4 regions of the Exiguobacterium sp. s138 genome follow, and region 4 is predicted to be linked to each of the others. Evidence: riboswitches for the same ligand, from Rfam matches in the RefSeq annotation. Region 4 holds a riboswitch; each other region holds the start of a gene.
What was found. Region 4 has a riboswitch for S-adenosylmethionine ahead of KNP91_RS10220 (Na+/H+ antiporter NhaC family protein). Riboswitches for the same ligand answer to the same signal wherever they lie in the genome.
Positions count from the first base shown of each region.

Region 1: another riboswitch for S-adenosylmethionine. It lies ahead of KNP91_RS09655 (alpha/beta hydrolase); the one in region 4 lies ahead of KNP91_RS10220 (Na+/H+ antiporter NhaC family protein).
Region 2: another riboswitch for S-adenosylmethionine. It lies ahead of KNP91_RS14175 (2,3-diketo-5-methylthiopentyl-1-phosphate enolase); the one in region 4 lies ahead of KNP91_RS10220 (Na+/H+ antiporter NhaC family protein).
Region 3: another riboswitch for S-adenosylmethionine. It lies ahead of KNP91_RS07850 (methionine ABC transporter ATP-binding protein); the one in region 4 lies ahead of KNP91_RS10220 (Na+/H+ antiporter NhaC family protein).

Region 1 is NZ_JACSMW010000003.1:495,037-499,809, forward strand. It holds gene KNP91_RS09645 (methionine ABC transporter permease) at 1-399, opposite strand, end outside; gene KNP91_RS09650 (methionine ABC transporter ATP-binding protein) at 389-1,420, opposite strand; SAM riboswitch class I at 1,507-1,610, opposite strand; SAM riboswitch class I at 1,860-1,963, shown strand; gene KNP91_RS09655 (alpha/beta hydrolase) at 2,026-2,784, shown strand; gene KNP91_RS09660 (thymidine kinase) at 2,848-3,468, opposite strand; gene KNP91_RS09665 (DedA family protein) at 3,646-4,296, shown strand; gene KNP91_RS09670 (type B 50S ribosomal protein L31) at 4,332-4,577, opposite strand; gene rho (transcription termination factor Rho) at 4,675-4,773, opposite strand, start outside.
Region 2 is NZ_JACSMW010000008.1:82,020-86,792, forward strand. It holds gene KNP91_RS14165 (methylthioribulose 1-phosphate dehydratase) at 1-501, opposite strand, end outside; gene KNP91_RS14170 (2-hydroxy-3-keto-5-methylthiopentenyl-1-phosphate phosphatase) at 498-1,157, opposite strand; gene KNP91_RS14175 (2,3-diketo-5-methylthiopentyl-1-phosphate enolase) at 1,154-2,344, opposite strand; SAM riboswitch class I at 2,425-2,526, opposite strand; SAM riboswitch class I at 2,734-2,836, shown strand; gene mtnK (S-methyl-5-thioribose kinase) at 2,915-4,084, shown strand; gene mtnA (S-methyl-5-thioribose-1-phosphate isomerase) at 4,081-4,773, shown strand, end outside.
Region 3 is NZ_JACSMW010000003.1:111,310-116,082, forward strand. It holds gene KNP91_RS07835 (MDR family MFS transporter) at 1-61, opposite strand, end outside; gene KNP91_RS07840 (MetQ/NlpA family ABC transporter substrate-binding protein) at 134-967, opposite strand; gene KNP91_RS07845 (methionine ABC transporter permease) at 1,002-1,667, opposite strand; gene KNP91_RS07850 (methionine ABC transporter ATP-binding protein) at 1,664-2,686, opposite strand; SAM riboswitch class I at 2,768-2,873, opposite strand; gene KNP91_RS07855 (bifunctional cystathionine gamma-lyase/homocysteine desulfhydrase) at 2,933-4,099, opposite strand; gene KNP91_RS07860 (PLP-dependent cysteine synthase family protein) at 4,092-4,773, opposite strand, start outside.
Region 4 is NZ_JACSMW010000004.1:13,665-18,437, reverse strand. It holds gene KNP91_RS10230 (aldo/keto reductase) at 84-896, opposite strand; gene KNP91_RS10225 (hypothetical protein) at 1,054-1,254, shown strand; gene KNP91_RS10220 (Na+/H+ antiporter NhaC family protein) at 1,296-2,603, opposite strand; SAM riboswitch class I at 2,682-2,785, opposite strand; gene KNP91_RS10215 (metal ABC transporter solute-binding protein, Zn/Mn family) at 2,854-3,807, opposite strand; gene KNP91_RS10210 (alpha/beta hydrolase fold domain-containing protein) at 3,984-4,773, shown strand, end outside.

The DNA.
Region 1 (4,773 bases), on a different contig from region 4:
AATCGTCTGCAACGGTGTCGCCCCCATCGCTTCCGCTGCCTCAAGGACACCGGTATCGACTTCAAGCAACGAACTTTCGATCAGGCGGGCAATGTACGGTGCCGCGTAAAAGACGAGCGGAACGATTGCCGCCTGTGTTCCGATTGACGATCCGACAATTAAACGGGTCAGCGGAATGATTGCCACGAGCAGAATGATGAACGGAACGGACCGGAAGATATTGACGATGCCGCTTAGGACATTGAAGAACGGAATTCGTTCGAGCAACGCTCCTTTGCGTGTCACGACAAGCAGAATCCCGAGCGGTAAACCAATCAATGTCGAAAAGAGTAATGACAGTCCAACCATCGTCAACGTCTGCAGAAAAGCAGTCCAGATGTCCGTGTAATTAACTAGCATCTGCGAGCACCTCCTCGACGATGACATCCGACTGATCGATATATTGTAATGCCCGCTTGATTTCCGTCGCGTCGCCAATCAGTTCAACAAGCAGACTGCCGAACGGAATGTTTTGCAGTTCCGTAATGCTGCCGTGCAGGATGTTGAGATCGACATCAAACCGTTTTGCGACCTGCGATAAGAGCGGTTGTCCCGTCCCTGCTCCAAGGAAGTTGATTTTGTAGATGTGATGGCCGGCATCCCGTTGATCGATGACTTTTTGAACCGAGGCCGGAATCTCATCCTGCATGACGGAGCGGACGAAGTTTTTCGCCGTTGCCGTCTGCGGGTTCGAGAAGACATCGAACACGGTCCCTGATTCAATCAGCTGACCGGCTTCAATGACGGCGACCCGGTCACAGATTTCACGGATGACCCCCATCTCATGGGTAATCAGTAAAATCGTAATGCCGTATTCCTGATTGATTTGTTTCAGCAGACGCAATATGTGTTGGGTCGTTTGCGGATCAAGAGCGGATGTCGCTTCGTCACATAACAGGACCGATGGCTGGGTGGCGAGTGCCCGGGCGATCCCGACCCGTTGTTTCTGTCCGCCTGATAGCTGATCCGGATAGTGATCAGCTTTATCCGCCAAGTCGACGAACTCCAGCAGTTCCGTGACCCGCCGCTCGACCTCATCTTTTTTGACACCTTTTAAGACGAGCGGTTTAGCGACGTTCGCAAATACTGTATTCGAATCCAGCAGGTTGAAGTGCTGAAAAATCATCCCGATGTGTTGCTTCGCCTCCCGTAACTGCTTCGCCGACAGTGTCGTCAAATCTTGTCCATCGACCGTCACACTGCCGGATGTCGGCCGTTCGAGCAGGTTGACGCAACGTAATAAGGAGCTTTTCCCGGCTCCACTGAAACCGATGACGCCGAAGATTTCGCCTTTTCGGATTTCGAGATCCACGCCATTCAGCGCAGCAATCGATTGATCATTTGTTTCATAGATTTTTTTTACATTTTTGAATGTAATCACCACTTTTTCCCCCTTCAAAATACAAAAAAGGTCTCTTCTTAAGAAACAAGAAGAGACCTGGATCCGCACAATGGCAGAATCCACTCGACTCATCTCTCAGACAATTGTCTGATGGAATTGGCACAGTGCTCATAATGAGTCTGTTGCCGAGGTTTCGTAGGGCCAGTCCCTCCACCTCTCTGGATAAGTGTTGCGGTATGAAATTCATATGTGTATTGTTGCCGGTTGAACTTATGTCGTAAAACTAATTTTTACACTACAGAAAGATCTTTTAAAGGTCAACCATATTTTCAAAAATAAACCATATGGCCCATATCGATCAGCAACCCGGGACAGGACGGATTCCCGAAAGCTCTTCGACGCCGTATAAAGAGAGTTTGACAATCCCTTTCCGTCAATGCTATCATCTTCTCAATGATTAATCCGACAATTCCTATACGATATATCAAGAGTGGACGAGAGACCTGGCTCTAGGACTCCACGGCAACCTGCCGATCGGCAAGGTGCTCCGACCAGCAAAGCAATTGCTTTGGATGATACACACGAGAAACTCGTTTGCGTCCAAAGCCAAACGGGTTTTTATTTTTGAAATGGAGGACGAGATGATGAGTATGGTTTATCCTGTTATACCGGGTGCCGAAGCCTTTTCCTTAGGACGCGGATCCGTCGGCATTTTGCTCTGTCATGGTTTTAATGCAACGCCGCAAAGTGTTCGGGCTGTAGGAGAACAGTTCGCAGCACACGGTTTTTCCGTCCATGCGCCACGCCTGCACGGGCATGGGACGGATCTGCGAGAATTCGAAGCGGCGACGGCCGATGACTGGAAGCAGAGCGTCCGGGACGGCTTTGAACAATTGGCGGGACGATGCGAATCCGTCTTCATCGTCGGCCAATCGATGGGCGCGACACTTGCCCTGTCACTTGCCGCTGAAGGACTCCCGGTCGCAGGAATCATCACCATCAATGCCGCCTTGTCCGTCCCTGCCTACGAAGCCTTGTCGTTCACCGATTGTCCGGTCTATCTTCCGGAAAGTGTCCCTGATATCAAACAGTCGGCTTTTGAAATCATCTATGATCTTGTCCCCGCCGTCTGCGCTTCGGAACTGTTACGATTGATTGAGGAGACGCGATCACACCTCGCGACGATTCAAATTCCGACGCTTATTTTATATTCTGCCGAGGATCATGTCGTCCCACCGATCTGTTCGGATTATTTGTACCGGACGATTGGTGCAGCAGATAAGCGCAGTTACTGTCTGCTTGACTCCTACCACGTCGCAACGCTTGACCACGACCAAAAAACGATTGTCCGCGAAACGCTGCAGTTCGTCGAACAGTTCAGCCACTTGACACAGACCGGCTGAACCCCAAAAAAGCGAACGATTCTTCGGCCTGACTGCCGGGAATCGTTCGCTTTTTTGTATTGCTTAATTATGTTGTTGCTTTTTCCATTCCTGCAACGGTTGTGGTTTCCCCGGTACTTGGTGGCAATGGCGGCAACGTGGTTCATAGGACTCAGACGCCCCGACCAGAATGATCGGATCATTGTAGTTGGCCGGTTTTCCGTCAATCAATCGTTGGGTCCGCGATGCCGGATCGCCGCACGACAGACAAATCGCCTGTAATTTCGTCACGAATTCTGCGCGTGCCAATAATTCAGGCATCTTGCCGAATGGTTCTGCCCGAAAATCTTGATCGAGGCCTGCACAAATGACGCGTTTGCCATCTTGAGCTAGTGCTTCGATGACGGCGACAATCTCATCGTCAAAAAATTGAACTTCGTCAATTGCGACGATTTGCGTCTCTTCCGCCACTGCTGCATAGACATCACGGCTCGTCGCCATCGGAATCGCGATGACCGAATTGCCGACGTGCGACACGACGTGTTCCTCATGATACCGGTCATCGATTGCCGGCTTGAACACTTGAACCGGTAACTTTCCATACTGTGCCCGTCTGACACGACGGATCAGTTCTTCCGACTTGCCGGAAAACATACTTCCGCAAATCACTTCAATCCAACCATATTGATTGATCACATGCATCATCGTAAACACCGTCCTCTAAATTAGTCACTTTAACGAGTATAGCCCGAATCTAAATTGAGAAAAAGGATTGACTTCTAAAAATCAAAAACCCTTGCCAAATTCGCCACTTTCTTCATCTTCTCATTTCAACTGGTATGTATTTCCTGTACACTGAAAGAGAAGTTTCTTTGAAGGAAGGTGACTCCGATTCATCACATATTACATGAAGTCCTCCAGCAATATGGAGCGTTCGGACTCGCAATTCTTCTGGCCGGTGGAATCGTCGGTCTTCCGGTTCCGGACGAGACATTACTCGTCATGTCAGGATTTTGGATGCATCACGGTGATTTACCGCTCATCGGAACGATTCTTGCCGCCTATGCCGGCAGTTGCATCGGTATGACGATCAGCTACGTGCTCGGTTTGAAGCTCGGAATGCCGTTACTGCATCGAATGGCTCCGAAATTACGGATTTCTGAAAAACATATCTTTAAAGCCGAAGCTGGATTTTTACGTTACGGAAAAACCGTCTTAATCATTGGTTATTACATACCGGGCCTTCGACAGTTGTCCGCCTTTTTTGCCGGTGTCTCGAAAATGCCGTTCCGGATCTTCGTCACCTATGCGTATACAGGTGCTCTCATTTGGATCAGTGTTTTTTTAGGAGCCGGATATTTTTTAGGACGTCATTTTTCCTTCAGTCTACTGTTCGAACATTTCGCGAACAATCCGGAGACACTGCCGTACCTCGTCGGTGCTACGGGTGCAATCGGTCTGTCCTTCGTTCTGAAGACGTACCTGACGTACCGTGCCAAATTCAGCCTATACAAAAACAGCCTGCTCCAGTGAAGGAGACAGGCTGTTTTTTAATACTGAAGTCGCAATTACTTGCGGCCGTATTTTTTGTTGAAGCGATCGACACGACCGTCTGCAGCGTTGAACTTTTGACGACCAGTGTAGAATGGGTGCGAGTCCGAAGACACATCCACACGGATGAGTGGGTACTCGTTTCCATCTTCCCAAGTGATTGTCTCGTTCGAAGAACGTGTAGAACCAGTCAAGAATTTGTACTCAGTAGTTGAGTCCATAAATACAACTTTGTTGTAGTTTGGGTGAATTCCTTGTTTCATGGTTGTTTTCTCTCCTTCCGCCCTGGTTCATTTGCTGAGCCAGAGTAAGTTACCTTCCTATACTAAACGATTTTTTCATGCCCCGCAATACCTATTTTCAAGTCGTTGTATCGGTTTTCGTCACACGTGGCTTCACAGGCGCACGCCGGACGGGTTTCTTCTTTTCTTTCTCCAGTTCAACGAAAAATTCTTCGTT
Region 2 (4,773 bases), on a different contig from region 4:
GCGAATCAAAACGGCGCCGCTTTGCGTTTTTACATGGTTGGCAAACACTGCAGCAAGAGTGGGGATATCCGCATGGTTCGGGATAATCGGCACGACGACTTCCGCATCTTCTTCCCAACGGCCGAGTGCCTTGATGATTTCCTGACCGGTAAATCGGATTTCCCCACGGTCTCCGTAGAGTTCCGAAATGACATTGTTGTCGACCGTATGGACGTGAAGCGAGCAGCCGGCCGATGTCCGGTTAAACACTTCGACATGAAGTAAGGTCTCAGCAGACGGACGTCCATTTTGTTCGCCGATCAATTGACCGGTCGCGTCGACATGGACGAAATCGTCCGGCGTGTCCTGGCGTTTATCTTTGCCGCTTGCCGTCACAAGAAATTCCGTCGGACTGCTGTTCGTCCGAATGGCGAGGTTACCGCTCGTACCGGGAAACCAGTCGCGTGCAGCGAACTCCTGCTTGATCGCGCGGAGTTCTTCGTATCGTTTCAAAAATGTCATGCATGCACCCCCGTTGTCTGCAGATGATCCACAATGTCGTAAAACGTTTCAAACGGCGTGTACGGAATACCGTGCTGTTCGCACAGCGTAATCAGATAATCACGGGCGTAGACATGATCAGCCTGTTTCGCCAGTTCAAAATCCGTCACGGAGTCACCAATCGCGATGATCGTGTCACCGTCCTGCTTCAGCTTCCGGGCGATTGACGTTTTACAACAGCCGCATTGATTCGTACAGGCCGCATCACAGGCGTGTGGCCATTCAATCTGCACTATCTCCTCACTGAAGTCACTGCCGTTACAGTAAATCGCTTCATCTGTCAGTAAATCGGCAAGAATCGGTTCGACAAAAAAGTCGATCCCGCCGCTGACGATGGCAAAGTCGATTCCGTTCAATTTAGCAAAAGCGAGTAAGGTCTCAAAGCCGGGACGGATGACAGCCCGATCAATCAAAAAATCAACATAATCTTGTTTTCGATCTGATGGGAGCAACCGGAACATCTGTCCGACCCCGGATTGAATCGACAGCGAGCGGTCGAGCACACCTTCTTTCAACGGTTCAAACGCTGCCGGCGGGGCAAATTCCTTCATCAAGGCGATGATATTATCGTGTTCCGTCACGGTCCCGTCAAAGTCACATAATATCCGGATCGTCATTTCGTAATCCCCCAGGCGTCGAGAGCGACCCGAAGTTCTTCCTGCCGCGTGGCGGCACTCGTCAACGATTCACCGGCAAGTGCTGCGTCGAGGGCTTGGCGGAAAGCGAGGACACCGGCCGCAGCGCCCTGCGGATGACCGTGAACGCCGCCGCCGGCATTGATGACGGAATCAGTCCCGAAATCCCGAACGAGCTGAGCGACGAGACCGGGATGAATACCTGCCGAGGGAACCGGAAGAATCGTCTTCGTTTCTCCGATCCGTGTCGCTTCGACAGCAATTCCGCGCGCCAAGTCTTTGGCGAGGGCGACGTTTCCGTACGGCGACGGGAATAACGTCAAATCGGCACCGGCCAGCCGCGGTAAAGTCCCTAGTAAAACAGGGGCTGCAATGCCGTATTCGGGGCTTGCGATTAAGGCTCCGCTTAAGGCCGGATGATTAAAGATCGGAACGGAAATGTCCGGATCAGCCGCCAATTCGCGCAGGACATCGAGTCCATATGTAAACGTATTGAGCAGGAAAGCGGTCGCACCGGCTTCGATCAAACGTTTCGCCTGATCCTTTAAGCCGAAGACGGGACCACTCAACGTAATCGCGTAAAGCGCCCGTTTGCCGGTTTTTTCGTAATGGGCATTCAGGACTTCACGTCCGATCCGTGCCCGGTCAAGTGCCGGTGTCAACGGATTGTCGTATAGAATCTCATCATCTTTGACGAGATCGATGCCGCCCGCGAGCTGCGCTTCGAGTTGTTCCCGCAAAAAGGTGAGGTCCCGACCGATGACGCCTTTAAAGATGCTCATCAACAGAGGACGGTCGTGGACTTGAATCAATTGACGGACGCCCTCGATGCCGAATTTGGCGCCGGGGAAGTCAGTGGTGAATGAAGCCGGAAGCTGTAAATCTGTTAATTTGATTTGTCCGTCGAGCGACAGTTTGCCGAAGACCGTCGTTAAGATGGCGGAAAAGTCGCGTGAGACGTTGTGTTCCGGATAACGGATCGTGATGTAGCCTTTGCCGTCATGTTCTTCGGTATGAACAACTTGTCCTTTGAACGATTCAAGCTGCTGTTGTTCCAAATGATTTAAATCGGTCCACGAACCAACGGTCAAACCGAGCGCGATTTGTTCTGCCCGTTTTGGTAACTGATCCGTCGTTCCGAGTTGGTAGGTTGCGGTAATATACGTCATATCGACTGTCTCTCCCTTGTTGAAGAATACAAAAATGGTCCCTCGTCAATGACAAGAGACCATGAAAAATTGCGCGTGGACTCTTATCTGTCAGCGTAATAGCTGCAAGAATTAGCACCGTGCCAAGTGGTCGGTTGCTGCGACATCGTAGGGCTCGTCCCTCCGTCTGCTCTTGATAAGAATTGGATGAAATTGTGAAATCTAATTGCAATTTTTACATGAGATTCGTCACTTGTCAAACTATATTTTGAAAATTTATTTTTTTGAAAATACTTCTTCTATAGACGGTTCCGTTTTTGAAGCCACTTCACTAAAAAATGGAATTGACAGACGGCTAGCAACGCACGTAGTATTCAAATCAACATCAATCACACGACAACTACATATGACTCTTATCGTGAGTTGGCAGAGGGAATTGGCCCGAAGACGCCGCAGCAACCGACCATCCGGCACGGTGCTACATCCAACAGACATTCGTCTGAGAGATAAGAGGACGGAATATTCTGCCGCGCCTCTTTTCTTTGACGAAAAGAGGCGTTTTTTCGTGTGATCACCAAGGAGGAAAACAGAATGGGGTATCAAGCATTTACAGTACAGGACGCGATTGAACGGGTCCGGACAATTGGTTTGATCGGCAATGAACCGGTGACGGCAGAAGAAATCGGCGACGGGAATTTAAATCTCGTTTTCCGGATTCAGGCAGGAGAAAAACGACTGATTTTAAAGCAGGCGTTACCATATGCGAAAGTCGTCGGCGAAAGCTGGCCGCTGTCGCTCGAACGGGCCTGGATTGAACAATCGGCCCTAAAAGAATTCGCGAAAGTCGCCGTTCCGTTCGTCCCGCATGTCTACCATGCGAGCAAAGAAGAAGCATTCACAGTGATGGAAGATTTGTCGCACCTGACAATCGTCCGGGGCGGACTGCTTGAAGGGGAGGAGTATCCGTTGCTCGCGGAACACATCGGTTCGTATTTGGCGCGGACGCTGTTTTATACATCGGATTTTGCACTTGGACCGGTCGCAAAAAAACAAGTGGCGCGTAACTACTATAATCCGGATCTCTGTGATATCACGGAAAAATTAATCTTTACGGATCCGTTTTATGACGCGGAAACGAATGCGATTGAAGCAGGACTCGAAGCGGAGGTCGCCCGGATTTGGAACGACGCGGAGCTGAAACGGGAAGTCGCGAAGCTTGAAGCATTGTTCATCACGAAGGGCGATGCGTTATTGCACGGGGACTTACATACCGGAAGTATTTTTGCTTCAGCCGATGAAACAAAAGTCATCGATCCCGAGTTCGCCTTTTACGGACCGTTCGGTTTTGATGTCGGACAATTCATCGCGCATCTCTGCTTTGCCGCGTATCCGAACTATGCCGAGTTGCGGGAAGCACGGGTCAAGGATATCGACACGTTTTGGCTGACCTTTGCTTCGACGTTCAAAGCGTTATGGGAACGGGAAGCCGCCGAACCGTTCCGTTCAGCGGACGGGCTTGTTGACGATGTCCTCAGCACGATTTTACAGGACGCACTTGGCTTTGCCGGTTGTGAATTGATCCGACGGACGATCGGACTCGCACCGGTCGCCGACCTTGAGAGCATCACTGATGAAACAGAGCGACTCGAGCGGAAACGGCATGCGTTACGTCTTGGAGTGGCACTGATCAAACGCCGGACCGAATGCAAGACGTTCACTGATTTACGAAACTTCGATTTGACGGAGGAACTCAGCCGATGAGCCGATTCGTTCAGAGCATCATCTATGAAAACCGGACGGTGACGATTTTGGATCAGACCCGTCTTCCGGAAGAAGAACATTATGAAATCATTCATGACTTGGCGCAGGCGATTGACGCCATCAAACAATTACGGGTCCGCGGCGCACCGGCCATCAGTCTGTTCGGCGGATTCGTCCTCGTTCAGGAAGCGTTTCGGACGACAGGGACGCTGACTGAAGCAAAACAGGGGCTGTTGACGGTGTCGGCACAATTACTTGCGACCCGTCCGACGGCGGTCAATCTACGAAATGTCCTTGATGAGCTGAATCAGCTGATCGTTTCAGCTACGACGCTAAAAGAACTGCCGATACGTCTCGAACAAAAGGCATTGGAACTTTATACGACGGATGCCAAGACATCACGTCAAATCGGGGTTCATGCACTGGAATTGTTCGAGTCCGGTGATCGGGTACTGACGATTTGTAATGCCGGATCAATTGCGACAGCAGCTTACGGAACGGCGCTCGCTCCGTTTTATCTTGCGAAAGAACAGGGGATTCCGCTCGCGGTTTATGCTTCGGAAACGCGGCCTTTGTTGCAGGGTGCACGTTTGACGACATGGGAGTTGCAACGGGCAGGGATTGACGTCACCTTGATCACGGACAATATGGTCGCGCATACGATCAAAGAAAAAAAGATCACGGCAATC
Region 3 (4,773 bases), on a different contig from region 4:
CAAAAAACGTTCCGAGCAGGACGCCGACCGTCAGTGGATGAAGCTGTTTCAAACGTTGCATGGAAATCCCCCTTTCGCACAAAAAACAATGCATCCTTCCATTATATAGGAAGAATGCATTGAAGGAAGCAACTTATTTGCTGACAGGAACGACCGCACCTTTATATTCTTTAGTGATCCAGTCCTGGTTCTTTTTCTCGTGGAGAATATCGAGCAATGTTGTGACGCGTTTGTCTTTTTCATCGCCATCACGTGTGACGATGATGTTGACGTACGGTGAAGACTCGTCTTCCAGGGCAATCGTATCTTTCAACGGGTTCAACCCGTTGTCAATCGCATAGTTCGTGTTGATGAGGACCGCGTCGCCTTCGTTGTTTTTGTAAGCTTGCGGTAAGAGTGACGCTTCGATGTTTGTTTTGAACTTGATGTTTTTCGGGTTTTCCGCGATGTCTTTGAGCTGTGCATCGGTTGTTTTACCGTCTTTCAACTTGATCAGCCCTTCGTTTTGAAGGAACGTCAAGACACGTCCGCGTTCAGCGACGTTTGAGCTCGTTAAGATCGTTGCACCTTTTGGCAGTTCATCCAAAGACTTGTATTTTTTAGAGTAGACACCGAGCGGTTCGACGTGAACGCCGCCGGCACTCGCGAATTTATAGTCTTTGTTTTCTTTTTCCTGTTGCTCCAGGTACGGGACGTGTTGGAAATAGTTCGCATCGATTTCTTTTTCAGCAAGTGCTTTGTTCGGCAGGACGTAATCCTGGAACTTTTTGATTTCGAGTTTATAGCCTTTTGCTTCATATTCTTTTTGGACGTGCTCGAGAATTTCAGCATGGGGAACGTTTGACGCTCCGATGACGAGTGTTTTTGAATCGCTGCTGCCTGATGAAGATTCTTCTCCACATGCTGCAAGACTGACTGCTAAGACCGATACGGTTGCTGTGCCGACGAATTTTTTCCAAAGTTTCATGAATGATTCCTCCCAAGGTTAAATAAGATAGGTGTTACCGTTTATCGATGGCTTTGACAAGCAGGTCACCGATAATTTGAATGATGAAGACGATGACAAGAATCAACAGTGTCGCGATGACCGTGATGTTATTTTGTGAACGCTGGAATCCTTCGATGAAGGCCATGTCCCCCAGTCCACCACCACCGGCTAACCCGGCCATTGCCGTGTAACCGACGAGTGCGACAAGCGTAACGGTGATTCCTGAGACGATTGCCGGCAAGGCTTCCGGAATCAGGACTTTATAGATGATTTGAAACTTCGTTGCTCCCATCGATTCAGCCGCCTCAATGACACCCTTATCGACTTCACGAAGTGCCAGTTCGACCATCCGACCGTAAAACGGTGCTGCACCGAGAATTAACGCAGGTAATGCAGCCGTTGGTCCTAAGAATGATCCGACGATGATTTTCGTGATCGGGATCAACAGAATCAATAGAATGATAAACGGGATCGAGCGGAAGATATTGACTAAAAAGCTGAGCACGGAATATAGTGTTCGGTTTTTAAACAACAATTCTTCGTTCGTCGCATATAACAACAGACCGATTGCCAATCCAAGGACAAACGTTGCGAGCCCTGCAACGGCCGTCATATAAACGGTGCTGCCGGTTGCTTCCCAGACCATATCCCAATCCACATCTGCAAAAAATGTACTCATCGGTGATCCACCTCCACTTCAACGTCACTCGCTTGAAGTTTGGCGATGACCGCTTGTGCTTCCTGTTCCGAACCGAGCAACTGAATGAACAGCGTTCCGAGTGCTCCGTCCTGCGTCTGTCCGACGTTTCCGCCGATGATATTGAATAATAAGTTCGAATCTTTCATGACTTCGGCAAGGATCGGACTTTCCGCCGTCGAACCGACAAACGTCAGCTGGACGATTTTCCCGGTCGGATACCGCTCGCGTAATTTCGCAAACGTCAATTCGTTTTCAGACGGTGACGTCAATTGTTTGACGAACTCTTTTGTCATCGCCTGTTTCGGGTGACGGAATACTTCAGCAACCGGTCCCTGTTCGACGATTTTTCCGGCTTCCATGACGGCGACCCGGTGACAGATTTTTTGAATGACATGCATCTCGTGTGTGATCAAGACGATGGTCAGTTTTAATTTTTTGTTGATGTCGACCAACAACTCGAGGATCGAGTCGGTCGTTTTTGGATCCAGCGCACTTGTCGCTTCGTCACAGAGTAAGACGTCCGGATTGGATGCCAGTGCCCGGGCAATCCCGACCCGTTGTTTTTGTCCACCTGACAGTTGCGATGGATAAGCGCCTTCACGTCCGTCGAGTCCGACGAGCTGAATCAGTTCGGCAACCCGTTCTTTACGGCGGGCTTTCGGATAACCGCCGAGCTCAAGCGGGAACATAATGTTTTCTTCGACTGTCCGTGACCAAAGCAGATTAAAGTGTTGGAACACCATTGAGACGTTTTTACGGACGCCCCGTAATTCTTTTGGTTTGAGCGTCGTCATTTCGACACCATCGATTTGAATCGAGCCGCTCGTCGGTGCCTCAAGCATGTTCAGCAAACGAATCAGTGTTGATTTCCCTGCCCCTGAATAACCGATTATCCCAAAAATTTCACCGCGCTCGATTGACAAGTCGACATTGACGACGGCTTCAACCGATCCGCGCTTCGAGCGATAAATCTTTCCTACATCCTGTAAGCGAATCAATACGGTCCCTCCTAAACATAAAAAAAAGTGCGCACGTTTTAGAGCAAACGCGCGCACTTTTTCAGTACACAAAACCATTTGCTCTCATCTTGCAGACAATCGTCTGCTGGAATTAGCACCACTTCGGAATAAATTCCGCGGTTGCCGGGTTTCATCGGGCCAGTCCCTCCACCACTCTCGATAAGAGTTATCGGTATTTAGTTATTTTTAATATAATCTGAATATTAGCAGGGGTTATTTTGCTTGTCAAACAGTTTTTTCTGAAACCGGTTGAAGCAGACTGAAAGCACGTGCCAAATCTTCTTTCAAGTCTTCCGCGTCCTCAAGACCGACCGAGATCCGAACGAGACCATCTGTAATTCCGAGTTCTGCGCGACGCTCTGCTGGAATCGACGCATGCGTCATCCGTGCCGGAACGGAAATCAAACTCTCGACCGCTCCAAGACTTTCAGCCAATGTGAAGAAATGTGTCGCTTCGACGAGTTTCTCCGCATTTTCTGCTGAACCGACATCAAAACTGATCATTCCGCCGAAACCGGTCGCCTGTTTCTGTTGTGTCGCGTGACCCGGATGTGATGCCAGTCCCGGATAGAAGATGTTTGAAACGACGTCCTGTTCCTGTAAGAACTGAACGAGATCGTGTGATGTTTCTTCGATTGCATCCATCCGGATACCAAGCGTCCGTAATCCACGGACGAGCAGGAAGCTGTCCTGCGGTCCAAGAATACCGCCGGTCGAGTTCTGGATGAAGTGAAGATCTTCTCCGAGCTCGTCGCTGTTGACAACGACAAGTCCGGCGACGACGTCCGAATGACCGCCGATGTATTTTGTCGCGCTGTGCAGCACGATATCTGCGCCGAGAGCGAGTGGTTGTTGCAAGTAAGGTGTCGCGAATGTGTTATCGACGACGAGTTTCAAGTTGTTGCGTTTCGCGATCTCAGCAACTGCTGCGATATCTGTAACTTTCAACAACGGGTTCGTCGGTGTTTCGACATACAGCATCTTCGTGTTGTCTTGCACCGCAGCTTCCGTCGCCGCGAGATCCGTCGTATCGACGAACGTCACTTGGATGTTGAACTTCGGTAAGACACGCTGCATCAAACGGAATGTCCCGCCGTAGACGTCATCTGTCATGACGATGTGGTCGCCTGATTCGAGCAGGTTGAACACCGCGTGAATCGCTGCCATCCCTGATCCGAAGGCAAAACCGCGTGCACCGCCTTCAAGATCGGCAATCAGACGTTCGATGCTCGTCCGTGTCGGGTTCGCTGTCCGGGAATACTCATATCCTTCTTTTAACTGACCAATTTTTTCCTGTTTGTAGGTACTTGTCTGATAAATCGGGGGTGTAACGGCACCTGTTGCTCGATCGACGCCTGTTCCTCCATGAATCAATGCTGTCTTTTTACGCATGTGTCTCGTCCACCTTTTCAAAGATTTGTTGGCTTAAATACCGTTCGGCACTGTCCGCAAAGACGGTGACGATGGTACTGCCGGGAAAACGATGTGCCAGATCAAGTGCTGCAACGAGTGCCGCGCCGGCCGAACTGCCGACGAGCAATCCTTCACGGGCCGCCAGTTCATGGACTTTCGTAAAAGCGTCATGATCGGAAATCGTATGAATTTCATCCACTAAGTCACGGGAAACGAGACTTGGCCATTTGGCCGTCCCGATGCCTTCCGTCTTATGCGGTCCGGCTGGTCCCCCGTTGAGGACCGATCCTTCCGGTTCAACGATTGCACCTTTTGTCCCGAGACGTTCTTTTAAATACGCCGCTGTTCCGGCAAACGTTCCACCTGAACCGCATCCAGCAACGAACCAATCAATCTGATCCAGCTCCGCCATCAGCTCAGGACCAAGTGTCCGCTGATACGTAACCGGATTTTCTTCGTTTTCGAATTGAAGCGGGACATAGCTGTTCGGAATCGTTTGTCCCAGTTCTTTTGCTTTATCAATTGCGCCTTGCATATCGAGTTCAGTTGGTGTGTTGACGACAGTCGCGCCGAGTGCTCGCATCAACGTCTGTTTCTCCTGGCTGAACTTTTCCGGAACGACACAGATGACTTGAAGGTCATATTTTTTAGCG
Region 4 (4,773 bases):
AAAAGGGGAGGTGGATGTGAATATCCGCCTCCCCTTCGTCTATAGAAAAACCATTTTTCTTTAAACCGATTGTGTATGTGTACTTAAAAATCGATTTCGTCCGGATCCGGTCCGAGACGGACATCGGTTGCCAAACGGTCAATTTTCTCGAGATCATCTGCATCGAGTTGGAAGTCAAAGACGTCAAAGTTTTCCGCAATGCGTTCGGGTGTGACCGATTTTGGAAGCGCCACGATGCCGTTGTCTAAATGCCAACGCAAGACGACTTGTGAAGGGGATTTGCCGTGTTTTTCGGCAATTTCCTTGAAGTCATTGATTTCGAGGAATTTTCCTTGCATGAGTGGGCTCCACGCCTCGACTTGAATGCTGTGGTCCTGTAAATATTCATGCAACTCATGTTGCGGAAGTTGCGGATGAAGTTCAACCTGATTGATCATCGGTGTCATTAATCCTTCTTCAGCAAGTGTATCGAGATGATGTTCTTTGAAGTTCGAAACACCGATTGCCTTAATTTTGCCGGCTTCGTAAAGTTCGACCATGGCTTTCCATGCTTCGATATACCCTTCAACCGGCCAGTGGATCAGATAAAGATCAAGGTAGTCGGTTTCGAGGCGTTCAAGTGACTCAGCGAAAGCTTCTTTAGTGCGTCCGGCACGAATGTCATCGTTCCATACTTTAGACGTTAAGAAGAGATCTTCACGGTTCACGCCGCTTTCTTTAATTCCTTTGGCGACACCACGTTCGTTTTTGTAAACGGCAGCCGTATCAATATGACGGTAACCGACACGAAGGGCTTCTGCGACGGCAGCCGGTGCTTCCGTCTCTTCATCGACTTGCCAGACACCAAATCCGATTTGTGGAATCGTGACACCATTTGAAAGTTTTGCGTATTGCATGTGTATACTCCTCCTTCAATGAAACGAGAATATGGAATTGCTCGTTTAGTTTAGCATGAACAAGCAAGAACGTCTGTTTCAACGCTCAAGGGAGGAAAAAGACGGTTAGAAAGCGAAATGAGGAGGGTAAAACTATAAAGGAAACGAGGTGTATTTTATGAAACGATCTGTTAAAAACGTACCAAAAGGTGTGTGGGCCGGCCTTGCAGCCTTATTAGGGACACAAGCGGCATGCTTGTTCCTCGGTGCCCGGAAGACAGGGCGGAATCCATGGGTCTGGGGAGGCGCAGGACTGATTCAGTTCCCGCTTCCAGCGATTGCTTACTTCATTCTCAACCGCCAAGACCGGAAAAAATAAGACAAACACAAGACCCGTCGCTGTTGCGACGGGTCTGTTTGTTATGAAACATTTTTTTGACGTGCGTCCGATGTTTTCCGACGCGGGAAGCCGAAAAGAATCGCAAGAGATCCGCAAACGAACAGCAGGAACGGATAAAACAGATAAGGAATCAGTTCCGGAGAGGCCGTTTTCGTCAATTCCGCGGCAATCAGCAACTGGGCGCCGTAGGGAATGATACCTTGGATGCCGCAAGAGAAGATATCAAGAATACTGGCTGACTTTTTTCGGTCGATGTCATACGTATCGGCGATTTCTGCTGCCAGTGGACCGGCGACAAGAATCGAAATCGTATTGTTCGCTGTTGCGAGGTTCGTCGCACTGACGAGTGCTGCCATGCTGAATTCCGCGCCGCGACGTTGAGAGATTTTTTGCGTCAGCGTTTCTTTCAGGTAAGCAATCCCACCGTTAAAGGTGATCAGACTGACGAGACCACCCATCAGTAATGTCAAAATCGAGATTTCCGCCATTCCCATCAGGCCGTCAGACATGGATAGGACAAAACCGCTTAAGCCGAAGCTGCCGTCAATCATCCCGATGATACCTGTTAAAACGGTTCCACCAATCAAAACAAGAATGACGTTGACGCCAAACAAGGCGAGGATGATGACGGACAGATACGGAATCAGTTTATAAAACTCAAACGCCTTCGCTTCGACGACATTTCCTGTGCTTGAGACAAATGCCAGGATGATGATAGTCAGAATAGCTGCCGGCAAAACAATCAGGAAATTGGTTCGGAATTTATCACGCATGTTGGTTTTTTGTGTCCGGACGGCTGCAATCGTCGTATCGGAAATGAACGATAAGTTGTCGCCGAACATTGCGCCACCAACGACAGCGGCGGCCGCAATCGCAACATTGACACCGGTTGCTTCATGGATTCCAAGGGCAATCGGAGCGAGTGCCGCAATCGTACCGGTGGAAGTCCCCATCGCCATCGAGATGAAGGCGGCGATGATGAACAGTCCGCTCATCAGGAGGGACGGAGGTAAAAATGTTAATGACGCATTGACGGTTGCTTCGATCGCGCCGATTGCATCGGCCGTTCCGGAAAAGGCACCGGCAAGCAAGAAGATAAAGACCATAATCATGATGTCCGGATTTCCTGCACCTGCTGCAATCCGTTCCACGGTCTGATTAATACCGCCTTTTGTTGTGACCGCCGCAAAAATCAAGGCAATCAAAGCCGCAATCAGAATCGGAAACTTGTAAAAGTCATCGTAAAAAATACCGGCACCGATAAAAAGAACTAAAAAGACAAGTAACGGTAGAAGTGCCCATTTATTCGGTGTAATCGTTTCGTTCATCAAACCACTCCTTTTCTACAAGTACAAAAAAAGACTCCTTCGCAAGAAAGAAGGAGGTCTTTACTGAAAAAGACGCTCTTCTTATCTCTCAAGCCGCAGCTTGCTGGATTTGGCACAGTACGATTTAATCGTCCGCTGCCGAAACATCATCGGGCCAGTCCCTCCGTCTCTCGCGATAAAAAGAAGTCATTTAATTGTCTGAAATACGTTTTCTACCGTAACGCATCTTTTACTGCATGTCAACACTACTTCACTGAAGTGCTTGTTTGAGAGTCGCGACATTTTCATTCATCAACTCAAAATACGATGCCTTCTGCTGTGCTTTCGTGACGGACTCGAGGTTGTGGATCGTAATGGCCTCCGCTCCGATTTCCTGTTGAATGACACGGGCAACTTTCGGTGAAACCGTCTCTTCGAAAGCGATATACTTCAAGTCGTGAAGTTGGGCTTCCTTGACGATCGCCGCCAGTTGTTTTTGCGAAGGCTCGTCCGACGGAGAGATACCGGCAATCGGCAATTGCGAGAATCCGTAGCGTTCTGCTAAATATCCGTAAGCGGCATGGGTGACGAGCAATTCTTTTTTGGATCCTTCATCAACAGCCTGTTGCAAGTTTTGATCAAGCTTATCGGCCTTGCTATTAAAAGCGGTGAGATTTTTCTCAAACGTTGCTTTTTTAGCAGGTACTTCTTTAGCGAGTGCCGTCGTAATTGATTGAGCCATCACTTTGGCATTGTTCGGATCGAGCCAGACATGCGGATCAAATTTGCCGTGATCATGTTCTTCTGCCGCATGTTCGTCGGTGTGTCCTTCATGTTCATGAAGCGTGGCGCTTGCTTCGAGTAAGTCGATTCCTTTGCTCGTCTCGACGAAACGGACATCATTGCCTTTCAGACTGGCTTTGATTTTTTTCGAGTACGGTTCAAGCGTCGTACCGGTTAAGAGGAACAGATCGCCTTGTGCGATTTCTGTCAGTTGTTTAGACGTCGGCTCGTACGAGTGCGGATCGGCACCGGGTGGAACAATCATCTTGACGTCGATATCGGTTCCGCCAATTTCCTTGGCGATTGCCGCGGTAGCGAATGTCGATGTATACACACGAAGCTTTTGATCAGTCGCATCTTGACTGGATTCGGAAGAACCGCAGGCAGCAAGAAAAGCAGCGCTGACAAAGGCGACCGTGAAAGCTGAAAGTAATTTTTTCATATGAATAAACCCTCCAAAAAGTATTAAAACGTAATTATTCCGATTTGAACCTTTTCACTATAACGAATCCAAAACGAAGCGTCAAGTACAAGTCGGGGAAGACGTTCGACTTCTAAATAAATCGGGTAAAAGATTAATAAGATTAGAAATCGAGAGTAAGCTTTGGAGGTGATGAGGTGAAACGGGAAACTGCTTGGCTGATGGGAGGAGCGGCAATTTTAACGACAGCCGCAGCCGGGGCGAGCATCTGGAACAACTATGGTGCTTTATTACGCTGGACGGAACCGGCGCTTCCGCTGTCGGAAGTCCAACTCGCGCCACGGACGATTTTGTTTAAAACCGTCGATCAACAAGAACTGAAGTTGGATTTATATTATCCGCCGGGTGACGGTCCTTTCCCGGTCGCGATTTATGCGCACGGGGGAGCCTTCGTCAGAGGAAATCGGGATGATGTCTTTTGTTTTACGCCAATCGTGGAACGTTTCCTGGAACTCGGCATCGCCGTTTGCAGTATCGATTATCGCTTGTTTGAGGACGGCAGTTATTTTCCGGATAATCTGGAAGACGTTCGGGATGCACTTTGTTTCTTAAATCAGGAAGCCGACGATTTACGGATTATGCGGGGACGCATGGTGTTGTGGGGAGACTCGGCCGGCGCCGCGTTAATGCTGACGACGGCACTTTCCCCGATGGAATTCATCGGCGAACAAACAGCTGAAAGCCTCCCGTTGATTAGTGGTGTCATTGCCTTGTATCCTCCGACGAACTTCCTCCTGTTCAAGTTCATTCAAACGTGGATTGCCCATATTAAGTTTTACGGAGGAGGACGGGACGAGTGGCGGGAACTCATGACACGTGTCTCGCCGGTAACGCATTTGACAGCAGACTCGCCGCCGATCATGTTGTTGCACGGAAAAAAAGATCCGATTGTTCCGTTTACGCAAGCGCTCCACTTCGTTGAAAAAG